2 regions of the Streptomyces sp. NPDC002536 genome follow, and region 2 is predicted to be linked to the other one. Evidence: riboswitches for the same ligand, from Rfam matches in the RefSeq annotation. Region 2 holds a riboswitch; the other holds the start of a gene.
The links. A riboswitch is a leader RNA that binds a small molecule or an ion and turns the genes downstream of it on or off. The one in region 2 is predicted to bind S-adenosylmethionine.
Positions count from the first base shown of each region.

Region 1: it holds a riboswitch for S-adenosylmethionine, as region 2 does, so the genes downstream of both, thrC (threonine synthase) here and ACWD4B_RS21270 (aminotransferase class V-fold PLP-dependent enzyme) in region 2, are expected to answer to the same signal.

Region 1 is NZ_JBSFWU010000097.1:3,623-9,890, reverse strand. It holds gene ACWD4B_RS27980 (cold-shock protein) at 85-288, opposite strand; gene ACWD4B_RS27975 (MoaD/ThiS family protein) at 700-975, opposite strand; gene thrC (threonine synthase) at 1,019-2,293, opposite strand; SAM riboswitch class I at 2,311-2,452, opposite strand; gene ACWD4B_RS27965 (glucosyl-3-phosphoglycerate synthase) at 2,627-3,601, shown strand; gene ACWD4B_RS27960 (alpha,alpha-trehalose-phosphate synthase (UDP-forming)) at 3,644-5,134, shown strand; gene ACWD4B_RS27955 (hypothetical protein) at 5,285-6,025, shown strand; gene otsB (trehalose-phosphatase) at 6,036-6,268, opposite strand, start outside.
Region 2 is NZ_JBSFWU010000057.1:25,483-35,549, reverse strand. It holds gene ACWD4B_RS21285 (thiamine pyrophosphate-binding protein) at 1-1,697, opposite strand, end outside; gene ACWD4B_RS21280 (hypothetical protein) at 1,721-2,404, opposite strand; gene ACWD4B_RS21275 (3-oxoacyl-ACP synthase III family protein) at 2,516-3,511, opposite strand; SAM riboswitch class IV at 3,910-4,027, shown strand; gene ACWD4B_RS21270 (aminotransferase class V-fold PLP-dependent enzyme) at 4,227-5,540, shown strand; gene ACWD4B_RS21265 (Lrp/AsnC family transcriptional regulator) at 5,637-5,918, opposite strand; gene ACWD4B_RS21260 (rhomboid family intramembrane serine protease) at 5,915-6,652, opposite strand; gene ACWD4B_RS21255 (hypothetical protein) at 6,791-7,030, shown strand; gene ACWD4B_RS21250 (NYN domain-containing protein) at 7,055-8,428, shown strand; gene ACWD4B_RS21245 (NlpC/P60 family protein) at 8,617-9,678, shown strand; gene ACWD4B_RS21240 (NlpC/P60 family protein) at 9,901-10,067, shown strand, end outside.

The sequences.
Region 1 (6,268 bases), on a different contig from region 2:
AGCGCGCATGCACGAGGGGCCCGCACTCCGGAGAGTGCGGGCCCCTCGGCAAGCCGATTGAGCCGGGTGACCGACGCGCGACCGTCAGGCCGTCACCTTGACCATGTCCGCCTGCGGACCCTTCTGGCCCTGCGAGATCTCGAACTCGACCCGCTGACCCTCCTCGAGGGTGCGGTAACCGTCCATCTGGATCGCGCTGTAGTGGACGAATACATCCGCACCACCGTCGACCGCGATGAAGCCGTACCCCTTCTCCGCGTTGAACCACTTGACGGTGCCCTGAGCCATGCCTAACTCCCCTATTACTGGCCCTTGCACAGGACCGCACTTCGCGGGCCCGGGTCAGACCTCACCCCCTGACAGGTGGGGGTGTGCGCCGGAACGCGTCGACCGCGGCTGAATGTATCTGCACGGATGCCGTCTGCAACAGGTCACTCGGACGAGAATTCCGGGCGTGGCCGATCGGAAATAACCGCTGAATCGCGGGGATTATCGGGCAAGCCGGGCCGGGCAAAACCCAACCAACCCGACAATTCGTGCACGCGTTTCGCGCACAACTTGACGGGTTCTCATATGCGTTCGGCAGTGACACCGGAGGGGGAACGCCTCAACTCTATCGCGCTTCAACAGACGGAATCGCCCCGTCCGTTTTACGGGCGGAGCGATTCCGGGGCATTGTGCAGCAACCCTGTGTAAAGGTCAGCCCCCCGCAACGGCGGGAATCACGGAGACGGCGGAGCCGTCCGGGGTGGGCGTTTCGAGCCCCTGCTCGAAGCGGACGTCGTCGTCGTTGACATAGACGTTGACGAACCGGCGCAGCCGGCCGCTGTCGTCGAGCACGCGGGCGGCGATGCCGGGATGCCTCGCGTTGAGGTCGGCAACGACCTCGGCGAGGGTGGCACCGCTCGCTTCGACCTCGGACCGGCCGGAGGTGTAGGTGCGCAGGATGGTGGGGATGCGGACGGTGACGGACATGGGAATCCCTTCGGTTCGGGGTGATCGGGTGGGCGGGGCGCTGTCAGAGGCCCGCAGCGCGGAACGCGTCCAGGCTGGGCCGGATCGTCGCCGTCGGACCGGCCGCCACGGCGTCCAGCGTCTTGAGCCCGTCTCCCGTGTTGAGGACGACCGTGGTGAGGTCGGGATCCAGCTGACCGTTCTCGATCAGCTTCCGGGTCACCCCCACCGTCACCCCGCCCGCCGTCTCCGCGAAGATCCCCTCCGTCCGCGCCAACAGCCGGATCGCGTCGACCACTTCCTCGTCCGTCACGTCCTCGACCGCCCCGCCCGTCCGCCGGGCGATGTCCAGCACGTACGGCCCGTCCGCCGGGTTCCCGATCGCGAGCGACTTCGCGATCGTGTCCGGCTTCACCGGCCGCACCACGTCGTGGCCGCCCTTGAAGGCCTGCGAGACCGGTGAGCACCCGGCCGCCTGCGCGCCGAAGATCCGGTAGGGCCGGTCCTCGACGAGGCCCAGGGCGATGAGCTCCTTCAGCCCCTTGTCGATCTTCGTCAGCTGCGAGCCGGAGGCGACCGGCACCACGATCTGGTCCGGTACCCGCCACCCCAACTGCTCGCAGATCTCGTACGCGAGGGTCTTCGAGCCCTCCCCGTAGTACGGGCGCAGGTTGACGTTGACGAAGCCCCAGCCCTCGCCGATCGGGTCGCCGATCAGCTCGGAGCAGAAGCGGTTCACGTCGTCGTAGGTGCCCTCGATGCCGACGAGGTCGCCGCCGTAGACCGCGGCCATGACGACCTTGCCGGCCTCCAGGTCGTGCGGGATGAACACGCAGGAGCGGAAGCCCGCGCGGGCCGCCGCGGCGCCCACCGCGCCGGCCAGGTTGCCGGTCGACGAGCACGAGAGCGTCGTGAAGCCGAACGCCCGCGCCGCCTCGACGGCGATCGCGACGACGCGGTCCTTGAAGGAGTGCGTCGGGTTGCCGGAGTCGTCCTTGACGTACAGCCCGCCGGTCACGCCCAGTTCGCGTGCGAGGTTGTCGGCCTGGACGAGTTGAGTGAAGCCCGGGTTGAGGTTCGGCCTGTCCGCCACGTCCGCGGGTACGGGAAGCAGCGGGGCGTAGCGCCAGATGCTCGGCGGACCGGCCTCGATCCGCCGGCGCAGCGCCTCGGGGTCGCCGGCCGGGAGGTCGTAGGCGACTTCGAGCGGGCCGAAGCACGCGGCACAGGCGAAGACGGGACCGAGCGGGACGCGCTCGCCGCACTCGCGGCAGGACAGTGCGACGGCGGGACCGAACACCGGACGGGTGGTAGCACTTTCAACGGCTTGCACAGCCATGGAGGCGAGGCCCTTTCTCCTCATCTTCCCCGCGGCGAACCTCGCCACGAGACGGAATTGGCACCTTCCCCGCCGGGAGCCTCGCGTCTGCGACGGAGACCGGCTGGAGGGTTGCCGGGGCTTCAACGGGCCGTGTCCCTCTGCCCCTCTGGATGAGCGGTATGGCGCTGGGCATGGCCCAGGCATTTGTGCGCGTGGCGACCCCGACATGCGACGGCCGTCCGCGTTGTTCAAGACTGTAACGGAAGGGGCGGGGCCGTGAGAGGGCCGTCCGAACCGCGAGATGCATCACATCTCACGCACAACGCACCGGACACACAAGGAGTCGTACACGTGCTGGAAGAGGTGGAGCGCTGGCTGGACCACCGCTCCTGGACCGCAGCAGACCGTCCGCTCGACCAGCTGCTCGCCGCCAAACGCGAGACCGGGACCACGGTCAGCGTGGTGCTGCCGGCGCTGAACGAGGAGGCGACGGTCGGCGCCATCGTCGCCGCGATCCGTGCGGAGCTGATGACGGAGGCAGTGCCCCTGGTCGACGAGCTGGTGGTGCTCGACTCGGGCTCCACGGACCGCACCGGCGAGGTGGCGGCCGCGGCCGGGGCCCGGGTGGTGCACCGCGACACGGTGCTGCCGCGGCTGCCCGCGCTGCCCGGCAAGGGCGAGGTGCTGTGGCGGTCGCTGCTCGTCACGAGCGGGGACGTGGTCTGCTTCGTGGACGCGGACCTGCGGGACTTCTCCGCCTCGTTCGTGTCCGGGATCGTGGGCCCGCTGCTGACCGACCCGGACGTGCAGTTCGTCAAGGCGATGTACGACCGCCCCCTCGGCGACGAGTTTGATTCGCCCGCCTCCGGCAGGACCCCGGCCCGCGGCGGCCGGGTGACCGAGCTGGTGGCCCGCCCGCTGCTGAACCTGCACTGGCCGCAACTGGCCGGGGTCGTCCAGCCGCTGGGCGGCGAGTACGCGGCGCGCCGCTCGCTGCTGGAGCGGCTGCCGTTCCCCGTCGGCTACGGCGTGGAGCTGGGCCTGCTGGTGGACGCGCTGCACACCGTGGGCCTGGACGCGCTGGCCCAGGTGGACGTGGGCGTACGCAAGCACCGCCACCAGGACGAGCAGGCCCTGGGCCGGATGGCCGCCGCGATCTACCGCACCGCCCAGCTGCGGCTGGCCCGCGGCCACCTGGTGCGGCCCGCGCTCACCCAGTTCGAACGCACCGCGGACGGCTTCGTCCCCAGGACGTACCCGGTGGACACGGAGGAGCGGCCGCCGATGGCGGAGATACCGGAGTACGTACGGCGGCGGGCCGCGTAGGGCGTACGTTTGAGCGGTTCGCCGGACGGCAAGGCTGCGGTCATGGTCGCTGAGCACATGCACTTGCACATGCCGCCCGCGCAGATCGTGGTCGCCTCCAACCGCGGCCCGGTCTCCTATGCGCTGCAGGCGGACGGCTCGCTGGCCGCGGGCCGGGGCGGCGGCGGCCTCGTCTCGGGCCTGAGCGCGATCGGGCAGCAGGGGGACGGCGGCGGCGGGGCCGTCTGGGTGTGTGCGGCGCTCGGCGAGGGTGACCGCGAGGCGGTGCGCCGGGCGGGCCGAAGACTCGCCCCGGACGACACCGGCGGCCAGCAGGTACGGATGCTGGACATCCCGCCGGGCACCTTCGCCGCCGCGTACAACGGCGTGGCCAACTCGGTGCTGTGGTTCGTCCACCACCTGCTCTACCAGACGCCGCTGGAGCCCGTCTTCGACCTGGAGTTCCGGTACCAGTGGGCGGCCTACGAGGCCTACAACGCGGCCTTCGCCGACGCCCTCGCCGAGGAGGCGGCGGACGGTGCCTGCGTGCTCGTCCAGGACTACCACCTGACCCTGGTCCCCGGGATGCTCCGCGACCGGCGCCCCGACCTGCGCATCGGCCACTTCTCGCACACGCCGTGGGCCCCGCCGGACTACTACCGGCTGCTGCCGGACGACGTGGCCGAGCAGGTCCTGCGCGGCATCCTCGGCGGCGACCGCGCCGGCTTCCTCACCGCCCGCTGGGCCGAGGCCTTCGCCGCGTGCTGCGCGGCCGTGCTCGGCGCGGAGGTGCACAGGTCGGCGGAGGGCCTGGCCACGGCGGTGCGCTTCGAGGGCCGTACGACCCGGCTGGGGGTGCACGGCCTGGGTGCGGACGCGGACTTCCTGCGCGAGCGCGCGCACCGCCCGGACGTCGAGGAGCGGATGGCGGCCCTGCGCGAGCAGATCGGCCCCGGCCGCAGGACGATCGTGCGCGTCGACCGCACGGAGCTGTCCAAGAACATCGTCCGCGGCCTGCGCGCCTACCGCCGCCTGCTGGAGGAGCGCCCGCAGTGGCGCGGCCGGGTGGTCCACATCGCCTTCGCCTACCCCTCCCGCCAGGACCTGGCGGTCTACCGCGACTACACGGCCGAGGTCGAGCGCGTCGCGCGCGAGATCAACTCGGCCTTCGGGAAGGAGGACTGGCAGCCGGTGGCCCTCCATGTGAAGGACGACTTCGCCCGGTCGCTGGCCGCGTACCGGCTGGCGGACGTGGCCCTGGTGAACCCCATCCGCGACGGCATGAACCTGGTCGCGAAGGAGGTCCCGGTGGTCTCCGAGCACGGCTGCGCACTGGTCCTCTCCCGTGAGGCGGGCGCGGCGGCCGAGCTGGGCGACGAGGCGCTGCTGGTGAACCCGTACGACGTGGAGGCGACGGCGCAGGCCCTGCACGAGGCCCTGCTGATGGATGCGGGTGAGCGCGTGGAGCGCACCAAGCGACTCGCGGCGGCGGCGACGGCGTTGCCGCCGGCGCGGTGGTTCATGGACCAGTTGAGGGCGTTGCAGGAGAGTTGACCCGTGCCCCGAAGGGGCGCGGGGAACTGCGCGAGAAACCACAGCGAACCCGCACCCGGAGAACCGCGCGCCCTCCCCCGCGCCGGAGGCGCACCGGCGCACCGCAACCCCCCGTGTGCCCCCCGCAGGGGCCAGGGTAGACATGCACTCATGTCAATCGCCCCACGCTGGGCCGCACTTGCCGCGGCCACCGCAGCCCTGGTCCTCACGGCAACCGGCTGTTCGTCCTCCGACTCCAAGAAGTCCTCCGACGCCAAGGGTTCGCCCTCCGCCCCGGCGGAATCCGCCGGCTCCTCCGCCCCCGGAGGGACGGCCGCCATTCCGGCCGGCGCCGGTCCCCAGACCTCGTACACCGTCCAGAAGCAGCCCGCCCCCGGCACCTGCCACTACCAGTACACCGCCGACAAGCAGCCGCTCCCGGACCCCAAGTGCACGCCGGGCGCGACCAATCCCAAGGTCACCCAGGCCACGCTCAAGGAGACGATCTGCAAGAGCGGTTATACCGCGACGATCCGGCCCCCGGTGGGCGTCACCGGCAAGGAGAAGACGGCCAACGCCGAGTCGTACGGCTACAAGGGCTCGCCGCGCGACGCCGAGTACGACCACCTCATCAGCCTCCAGCTCGGCGGCGACCCCAACGACCCGCGCAACCTGTGGGTCGAGCCGCCGTCCCCGGGGCACAAGGACGGCGCGGGCCCGAACAACCCCAAGGACGTGGTCGAGACCAAGCTCAAGACCGCGATCTGCTCGGGCAAGACGGACCTGGCCAAGGCCCAGCAGGCCATAGCGCACGACTGGACGACGGCGCTGAACACCCTCGGCATCAAGGACGACGGCAAGTCGCCCGCGAAGGGCGCGAAGGAGACCAAGGACGCGGACGGCGGCGAGTAGACAGCAGGGGTCAGGACCCCAGCCGGTCCGCAAGCGCGTCCAGCAGCTCCACCACCCCGCCGGGCCCGTCGACCACCAGGTCGGCGCGCCCGGCGAGTTCCGCCACCTCGCTGCTCCCGCTGCACACCAGCGTCCCCGGCACCCCTTCCGCCCGCAGCTTCTCGACGGCCCCGAAGGCGGCGAGGTCACCGAGGTCGTCGCCGGCGTAGAGCACGGACCCGGCGCCCGTCTCGCGGACGTAGT
Region 2 (10,067 bases):
GGGAGGAAGTTGGCGAACGGCGGCACTTCCTCGGTCGTCAGGCGGAGTTCGAGGACGCCGGTCGGGCACGCGCTCCGCCGGTACTCCTCCAGCTGCCCGGTCAGTTCGGGGGCCGTTCCCGCGCTGCCGGTCCACAGCCGGCCGGCGGAGCCCAGCCCACGGGCCACGGCGGGCACGTCGACCGGGGTGTAGTCCACGGCCGTGATGCGGGAGTCGAAGAAGGTCTGCTGCCGCGAGGCGCACATGCCGTGCATGCCGTTGTTGAAGACGACGTACAGGATGGGCAGGCCGAGTTCGACGGCGGTGTGGATCTCCAGACCGCTCATCAGGAACGCGCCGTCGCCGCAGAAGACCACCGTGCGCGTCCCGCGGTCGGCGCCCAGCTGGACCCCGACCGCCGCCGCGATGCTGTACCCCATGCCGCCGCTGCCGAGCGCGATGGTGGAGGACGAGCCGCGCGGCACGGAGGAGTAGTGCATGGACGCGACGGCGCAGTTGCCGGCGTCGTAGAGCAGGTGCCCGTCCGTGGGCAGGTGCTCCTCCAGGATGGCGACGGCCTCGCTCTGCAGCAGCACGCCGGGGTCGGCGTCCCGGCCCGGGATGGGCTCGGCCAGGCGCGGGACGAAGCGGGTGAGCTCGTAGCCGACGGCCGGCGGAGCGGTGAACGGGTCGGTGTCCAGCAGCTCCAGCAGCTGTCCGAAGACCGCGCCCGCATCGCCCTCGACGACGGTGTCCGCGAGCGAGGACCGACGGATCTCGCCCGGGTCGATGTTGACCGCCACGGCCTTGCCCGGGTCCCAGCCGCGCAGTGCGCTGCGGGTCATCGCGGCCAGCCCGGTGCCCGCCAGGACCACGCAGTCGGCGGTGTCCGTGAGGTAGGCGGCGGCGGAGGGGTTGCCCCCGGCGCCGACCACGCCGAAGTGCAGCGGGTCGTCGTTGGGGAACTCGCCGCGGGCGCCCATGGTGGTCATCACCGGGATCCCGGCCTGCTGCGCGAAGCGCACCACGGCGCCGGGGTCGGTGGACCGGCGCACTCCGTGGCCGATCAGCAGCACGGGGGCGGAGGCCTCCTGCAGCCGGCGGAAGAGCGCGGCCACGTCGTTCGTGTCCACCGGCTGCTGCCGGACGAAACCCGCGAGGTCCTGCGGCCAGTCGGCGGGCACGGGGCCCACCTCCAGCTCGTAGGAGTCCCGCGGGACCAGCAGGGCCACCGGGCCCATCCGCCCGCTGAGGGCGGTCTCGATCGCGTCCCTCAACTGCGCCCAGAACAGGGCGGGATCGGTCAGCCGCAGGGTCTTCTTGGTGACCGCGGCCAGCAGCGGGAGGGCGTCGACGGTCCGGCCGATGCCGGAGGAGTCCTGGAACGAGCCGCGGCCGTCCAGGGCGGCCGGCGGCTGGCCCACCAGGGCCAGCACGGGCACGGACTCGGCGTGCGACTCGGCGAGGCCGGCGACGAGATTCATCATGCCGCCGCCGGAGGTCGAGCAGCAGACGCCCAGGGTCCGGTGGACCCGGGCGCGCGCGTCGGCCATGAAGGCCGCGCCGTCCTCGCGCTTGGTGAGGACCGCGGACAGCCGCCCGCGGCCCAGCCGTTCGACGGCGTCGTGGAAGTGCTCGATGTTCGCCCCGCTGACGCCGAAGACGTAGCGGGTGTCGAGGTCGCGCAGTGTCGTGACTAAAGCGTCGGCTATCCGCATGGTGTACCCCCGTTGACGGTTGACTAGCCCTTGGCCGTGGTGCCGAAGCGGTGCTCGAGGATCTTCTTCATGTTGTTGATCTCGAGGGTGTGGCCGGCGTGGAACAGCGGCCAGATGTCACCGACCCAGACCCGGTCGGTGCGGGCGCGGCCCTCGGCGATGTAGTCCGGCACGTCGGTGGTGTTGCGGTCGTAGTAGGGGTGCTTGCAGTTGGTCCACAGCACCACGGTGCCCGGCTTGTTGAAGACCTTGGCCGAGTCGATGATGGTCAGGTAGTAGCGCATCCACAGCTCGTGGCCCTGGTCCCAGGCGCACGGGTAGACGACCGTGCCCATGTCGGGGCCCTTCTGGGCGTCGGTGCGGATGTAGATCTCGGTGTTCGGCTGGATCATCTCGTCGGCGCGGTAGAGACCGCCGCCGAGGTGCTTCATGTTCCGGATGCTGTACGTCCACTCCGCCAGCGCACGGGAGTTGGCGGCGTATTCGAAGACGATGTCGTACGGAACGTCGATGTGCGTGGAGAGCGGGCAGTACTGACCGTAGATCTCGTCGTGCGTGTACGACTCCTTGGTCATGCCCTGCATGAGCTTCATCATGTCCTCGCCGCTGGTGGTCTCGCTCCAGGTGAGACCGAGACCCTCCAGGTCGGAACTGTCGAGCCGGTAGTTCTGCATGAGGCCGGACTCGTCGGGGACGCGCTCGTACATGATTGCTCCTGAAGAATGCGTGCAAAAGGAACGTGCAAAAGGAACGTGCAGAAAAGAAGTGAAAAGCTGGGCGTGCGAAAGGGAAAGGGGAAGGGAAATCCGGGGGCGGACTCAGCCGGTCCAGCGCCAGACCATGGACGACACCTGCTCGCCGCCGTGGGTGAAAGTGGCGAAGGCGACCACATCGCCGGTGGAAATCTTCTTGTTTTCCAGTGCGTCGGCGAAGGTGACGGGCAGGGAGCTCTGGAACATGTTGCCGTAGACGGAGAGCGTGTCATGGGCGCGCGAGGCGTCGACGCCGATGCGCTTGCGCCATTCGGCGATGTAGCTCTCGTTGGGCTGGTGGGTGATCAGCCAGGAGATGTCGTCGGCCGTCAGCCCGGCCTTGTCCAGTGCGGCCGCGGCCGCCTCCGGCAGGCACTCCATCGTCACGGCCCACAGCCGGGCCAGCATGTTCGGGCTGAACTTCACCGTGAGCGGACCGGTGCCGCGCTCCCAGTGCGGCAGCTCCTGCTCGCCGACGGCGTCCGGCTCGACGCGCAGGGCGCCCCAGTTCTGGCCGAATGCCTGCTCGTGGAGGGAGAGGATGGTCGGCGACCCGGGGGCGACCAGGGTCGCGGACGCGCCGTCGCCGAGCACCCAGGACTCCGGCGACTTCTGGAACTCCGTCAGCCGCGAGATGAAGTTGGTGACGGTGACGATGGCGATCCTGCGGTAGTGGCCCGAGTCGATGAAGGCGCGGGCGGTGTTCAGCGCGGAGATCCAGGAGCAGCAGCCGTTCTCGATGTGCAGGACGGCGGCCGACGTCGCGCCGACCGCGTGCTGGACGGCGGTGCCGATGCCGGGGGAGAAGGCGTCGTTGAACTGGGCCGCGCAGATGATCAGGTCCAGGTCCTCGGCGCGCACACCGTTGCGGTCGAGCAGTTTCTTCAGCGCGGCGGTGCCGAGTTCGGCCGAGGTGTAATCCGGCGAGGCGAATCGCCGCTCGTTCACGCCGGCGAAGAATTTGTGCTCGCTCAGGTCGTGACCGTCGTGGGTGAGCTCACTGTTGCGGACCACTCGTTCCGGCATGAAGTTGACGACGTCAACGATGCGTGTGGAGCTCACTGGCAATTCCCCGTCTTTATCTCGGTGGAGACAGAAAGGGGGGCTCGGCAGGCCCGGGCAAAGGCGTGCGCAAGGAGCTGGACGAACACGACCGCCCCCCGGGTCACTTGCTTGTTCGTTCGGCGTTCCAGATGTGAGCGACTCTATGATCGCGGTGGTAACGGTTGCATCTCGCTCCGATAACGTATTGATTTCGGCTGTAGCGGAATTTTTGATTCCGCAATCCGGGACGATGTGTTCGCGATTGGATGGAACGTCGACTGTGCGGGCGAACGATCGATTAATCACGATCGCGTGCGGGCCCTTTATGTCTGGAGCTCACTCCGTTCAACAAAACGGCGTCCACGACCCGGACACCGCCTGTCCCCGGCACGGTGCCTGTGCCATACTCCTGGCCAGGTCACGAGTGACAGCGACACAGGCCCCGGCCCGCTGTCCGGCAACCCTCCGTCCGTGGCGGGGTGCCCCGGGTGATGACCGGGCCGCAGACCACCGGGTCTGCGGCAAGCGCGGATCCCTCGCCAGGGATCCTGGTCGTCGAGGGAGTTCCTTCCGTGATTCAGCGAATGCGTTAGGGCCTACGGCCCGTTCCCGTGGTCCTGCGCGTGCCTCCGCCGCGCGGGCCGTCTTCGCACACCGTGCTGCGCACTGCCTGCGCACTGCGCCGCGGGTGCGTCGTCCACGCCATCCGCCTGCCCTGCCGGGAGAGTTCGCCATGTCCGCATGCCCTGCCGCCACCGCTGCCGCCACCGCCACCGTCACCGACCCCGCTCCGGCCGACGGCCCCCTGCCCGTCCTCGGGTGTGACGTGCGCGTGCCGCTCGTCACCGGGGGTGAAGTGCCGTACGCCGCCCTCGACTACGCCGCCAGCGCGCCTGCCCTGCAGCGCGTGTGGGACGACGTCGCCGCCTACGCGCCCTACTACGGCAGCGTGCACCGCGGTGCCGGACACCTCTCGCAGCTGTCGACCGACCTGTTCGAGACCAGCCGGGCCGACGTGGCCCGCTTCCTCGGCTGCCGCCCCGGCGACCAGGTCGTCTTCACCCGCTCCACCACCGACTCGCTCAACCTCCTCGCGGCCGTACTGCCCGCGGACTGCCGGGTGTTCGTCTTCGAGACCGAGCACCACGCCGCGCTGCTGCCGTGGCGCGGCGCGCAGGTCACCTGCCTCGATGCGCCGCGCACCCCGGAGCACGCGGTCGAGATCCTGGAGCGGGCACTGGCCGACCGCGCGCCCTACGGGCCGGCCCTGGTCTGCGTGACGGGCGCGTCCAATGTGACCGGCGAGCTGTGGCCCGTGCGCGAACTCGCCGCCGCCGCCCACGCGCACGGCGCCCGGATCGTCCTCGACGCCGCCCAGCTGGCCCCGCACCACCCCGTGGACATCGCCGAACTGGACGTGGACTGGGCCGCCTTCTCCGGGCACAAGCTCTACGCCCCCTTCGGCGCCGGCGTCCTGGCCGGCCGCGCCGACTGGCTCCGGGACGCCGAGCCCTACCTGGCCGGCGGCGGGGCGAGCCGCTCCGTCACCCGGCGGCCCGACGGCGCGCTGGACGTCGAGTGGCACACCACCGCGGCCCGCCACGAGGCCGGTTCGCCCAATGTGATCGGCGCCTACGCCCTCGCCTCCGCCTGCAGGGCGCTCACCGAGGCGGGCTTCGGAACGCTCGTCGCCCGGGAGCAGCGGCTGCTCGCCGCGGTGCGCGCGGGCCTGGCCGAGGTGCCGGAGGTCGGGGTGCTCTCGTTGTTCGGGGCGGACGCCCCGCGCGTGGGCGTGCTGTCCTTCGTCGTCGAGGGCTGGGACAGCGCGGAATTCGCCGCCGCCCTCTCGGCCGAGTACGGGATCGGGGTACGGGACGGGCTCTTCTGCGCGCACCCGCTCGTGCGGGCGCTCCTGGGCGGAGGGCCCGGTGGGTGCGGGGGCGGCGCCTCCGCGGTTCGGGTCAGCTTCGGGGCCGGTACGCCCGACGAGCACATCGAGCGGTTTCTGCGGGCCGTTCGGGAGTTGGTGCGGGCTCGTCGTGGTTGATCGCGCTCACGCGGCGGAGCCGCTGGGGGTACCTCCCAGCGGTAGCTGGGGGAGACACTGCCCCGCGCCCCTTACGGGGCGCGGCCCACGGGGTGCTTAGGAATCCAGGCCGATCGCGAAAGCCGCTTCCAGGTCGTGCTGGGAATACGTGCGGAACGCAATGTGCGTCTCGGTGGACGCCACGCCCGGGACCTTGCTGATCCGGCCCGGGATGGTGTCCGCCAGGTCGTCGTGGCGGGCCACCCGCACCAGGGCGATCAGGTCCTGGGCACCCGTCACGGAGTAGACCTCGCTGACCCCGTCCAGCGCGGCGATCGTCTCGGCGATCTCCGGGATCCGGTCCACGTCGGTCTTGATGAGCACGATCGCAGTGATCACGGTTCGGTATCTCCTTCAGTGGACCTGGCTGCGCTCTTCACTCTAGCCCCACGTCTCCTGCGTACCCAGGCGTAGCCGAACCCGGCCGAGAAGCCCACCACGTGTGCGAGATAGGCGACGCCCGGACGGCCGTCCGCGTGTCCCGCCGCCAGCCACTGCAGAGCGAACCAGAACGGCAGCACGACCCAGGCGGGAAAGCGCAGCGGAAGGAAGAACAGGAACGGGAAGAGACTGGTGACGCGGGCCCGGGGGAAGAGACAGAGGAACGCGCCGAGCACACCCGAGATGGCGCCGGACGCCCCGACGAGCGTCTGGGTGGAGCCGGCGTGCACGGCGGCGTAGCCGAGCAGGGCCAGGACGCCGGTGGCGAGGTAGAAGAGCGCGAAGGCGGAGCGGCCCATGCGCTGCTCCGTCATGGCGCCGAAGACGTGGAGGAAGAGCATGTTCCCCAGCAGATGCAGCCAGTTGCCGTGCACGAACAGTGCGGTGAGCAGGGTCGCGGGCGCGCCCGGGGAGCCGTGCCACAGCTGTGCGGGGACGACGCCCCAGCGCGCGAAGTAGGCGGTCTGCGCGGAGAGGAGGTCCGGTCCGGAGCCGTAGGCGGCGTTCAGCCCCGAGGCGGGGCCGAGGAGGAAGACCGCGCAGCAGACGGCCAGGACCGCATGGGTGACCACGGGGGTCCCGGCCCGGCCCGCCCACCGGGCGGCCGACCGCTGCACAGCCCTTACGATCATGACCAGATCATGGCGTACCTGCCGCAACCGGCACAGAGCGCCTCGCCGGTCCGGCGGCCGGTGCCGGTGCCCCGCCTGTCGTGACCGGCGGGCCGCGTAGGGTTGCGGGGACACCACACGACGAGGACGGACGACATCATGGGCGTTCCCCTGCCGACGGCCACCACCCGGTGGCGGTGCACGCTGTGCGGCAATCTCACGCGGTTCGATGTGACCCGCACGGTCAAGGCCGTCGAATACGTGCACCTCGACCTGGCGGGCGAGCCGAAGGTGGAGGAGCGTGAGGTGGTCAGTGAGACGATCGAGTCCGTGCGTTGCCGCTGGTGCAACGCGGTCGACCAGATCGAGCTGGTGGACCGGCCTGGCGCAGATGTCTGAGGAAGAACGGGAGCGGTAACGGTGGTGGAGCACACGGACGACGGTGCGGAGGCGGCCGGTGATGCCGGCGGCGCCGCCGACGGCGTCACCGAGGTGCTCGACCGTCCGCTGCCCGAGGGGATCCGGCGGAAGGTCGTCGCGCTCGTCGCGGAGGCGTTCGGCGGTCTGACGGTGGCCGAACTTCCGCCCCAGTTGCGGCAGTACGCCCGGTTCACCCCGAGTCGCCGGGCCAAGTTCGCGGGCAATGCCATGGCCGCCGCGGTGGAGGGCGACCCCGCCTTCCGGCAGCGCATCTCGGCCCGGCTGCGCGAGACGGGCTCCGAGCTCGCCGAGGCGCTGGACGCCGGTTCGCCGCCCGCGGCCGCCGACCCGGAGGACGTCGCGGCGATGGCCTTCGTGCTGCGCCCGCCCGGCTGGGTCAAGCTCGTCACCGCCGCCGGCGAGGAGGCGCAGCGCGCGAACGCCGAGCGCGCGGGCGAGGAGGCCCAGCGCGAACTGCGCCGGCTGCGCGAGGAACTGGCCGAGGCCCGTGCCGAGTCGCGCGCCGAGGCCGAGCGGATCCGCGCCGAGCTGGAGGCCTCGCGCAAGGAGGCCGAATCGCTTCAGCGCAAGCTGCGCAGCGCCGTCAGCGACGTGCGCCGCGGCGAGGCCGCCCTGCGCAAGGCGCAGGCCGAGCTGGAGGCCGTCCGGGACGGGGCCGCGGCGGAGCGGGCCACGGCCGCGGGCGAGACCCGGCGCATCAAGGCGCGGCTCGCGGAGGCCGAGGCGGCGGTGGAGGCGAGCCGCCGGGCGGTGCGCGAGGGCCGCAGTGTGGAGGACATGCGGCTGCGGCTGCTGCTGGACACCGTGCTGGACGCGGCCCAGGGGCTGCGCCGCGAACTGGCCCTGCCGCCCGCCTCCGTGCACCCCGCGGACACGGTGGACGCGGTGCAGCCGGGCACGATGACGCCCCGGGACATCGCCGCGCGCGCCCTGTCGGAGACCGACCCGGCGCTGCTGGACCAGCTGCTGGCGCTGCCTCAGGTGCACGTGGTGGTCGACGGCTACAACGTCACCAAGACCGGCTATCCCACGATGCCGTTGGACAAGCAGCGGCTGCGGCTGCTGGGCGGCCTCGCCATGCTCGCCGCGCAGACCGGCGCCGAGGTGACCTGTGTCTTCGACGGCGCGGAGCTGGCCGCGCCGGTGCTGCTGGCGCCGCCGCGCGGGGTGCGGGTGCTGTTCAGCAAGCCGGGTGTGACGGCGGACGAGCTCATCCGCCAGATCGTGCGGGCCGAGCCGCCGGGGCGCCCGGTGGTGGTGGTCTCCACGGACCGCGAGGTGGCCGACGGGGTCGCCAGGGCGGGCGCGCGGCCGGTCGCATCGGCCTTGCTCCTCAAGCGACTTGCCCGTACCTGAGCGTCAAGTGGCCGTCACCGCCCGTGTACCGCGGGTAAAGCTTGCCTCACTGACGAACTTTTTTCACAGGAGAATTTGAAAGGATCTCATTCCGCTCACTAGGGTCGTGCCTCGAACCTTCGCGCGGTGACCATCCATTCGGGATGGCGGTGAAGGTGTCCGAGCAGCTGAAGAAGGAGCTCGACCCCGTGGGTTCCCACCGTCGTCCCAAGTCGCCGAGCCGGGCTCGGGTCACCGTGCTGACCGCCACGGCCGCCGCAGCCGTCGCGCTCACCTCCCAGGCCGCGCACGCCGATCCGCAGATGTCCAAGGCGGATGCCAAGACCAAGGTCGACAAGCTCTACGAGGAGGCCGAGCAGGCCACCGAGAAGTACAACGGGGCCAAGGAGCAGCACGACAAGCTCCAGAAGGAGGTCAGTGACCTCCAGGACAAGGTCGCGCGCGGTCAGGACGAGCTCAACAAGCTCCGCGACAGCCTGGGGCTGATGGCCACCGCCCAGTACCGCACCGGCTCCGTCGACCCCACCCTCCAGCTGCTGCTGTCCTCCGACCCGGACACCTTCCTGGAGAAGGCCTCCACGCTCAACCAGCTGACGGCCAAGCAGGCCGACACCCTCCGGGTGATCGCCGCCAAGCAGCGCACCCTCAAGCAGCAGCGCGAGGAGGCCTCTTCCAAGCTCGCGGACCTGGAGTCCACGCGCAAGGCGCTGGCGGACAAGAAGGACGAGGTCCAGGGCAAGCTGGCCGACGCGCAGAAGGTGCTCGACGGCTTCAGTGAGAAGGAGCGCGCCGAGATCACGGGCGCGGACAAGAACAGCGACAACGGCGGCAGCGGCAAGAGCGGCAGCAAGGGCAGCGGCGACAGCTCGTCGGGCAGCGTGAACATACCCGCCGGATCCGGACGCGGCGGTGCCGCCCTGGCCTACGCCCAGACCCAGGCCGGCAAGGACTACGAGTACGGCGCGACCGGCATGGCCACGTGGGACTGCTCCGGTCTCACCCAGTGGGCCTACGGCCAGGCCGGCGTCTCCCTCCCGCGCACCTCCCAGGAGCAGGCGAACGCCGGCACCCGGATCTACGACCAGAGCCAGCTCCAGCCCGGCGACCTGGTCATCTTCTACGGCGACCAGCACCACGTGGGCCTCTACGCGGGCAACGGCATGGTCTTCCACGCACCCCGCACGGGCCGGCAGGTGCACTCCGAGCCCATGAGCGACATGCCCTTCCAGTTCGGTGTCCGCGTCGGCTGAAACGCCTGACCGCGCCCTCCGTTCGGGCGAATTCCCGCGCCCCGCGACTGACTCCGCGCCCCGCCGGTGACCTGCGTCTCCGGCGGGGCGCCGGTTTTCCCGCCCGCCCGGGTCTTTGAACCCCGGGTGATCGCGCCGCTACCCTCTGGCGCGCGGTGCCCGGCAGTCGTCCGCCCTTCCGGCGGCAGGGTCCGCCCTCAGAGGAAGGGAGTGCGGCCGCCCGTGGCGTTCCATCGCCGTGCTGCGCATTCCGGTCTCCAGCGGACCGTCCGCGTCACCGTCCTGTCCGCCGCCATGGCCACCGCCGCAGCCGCCTTCTCGACGGCCCCGGCGAGCGCCCGGCCCGGGGACCCCGCCACCGACGGCCAGGCCCCGGGGACGGTGAAGGC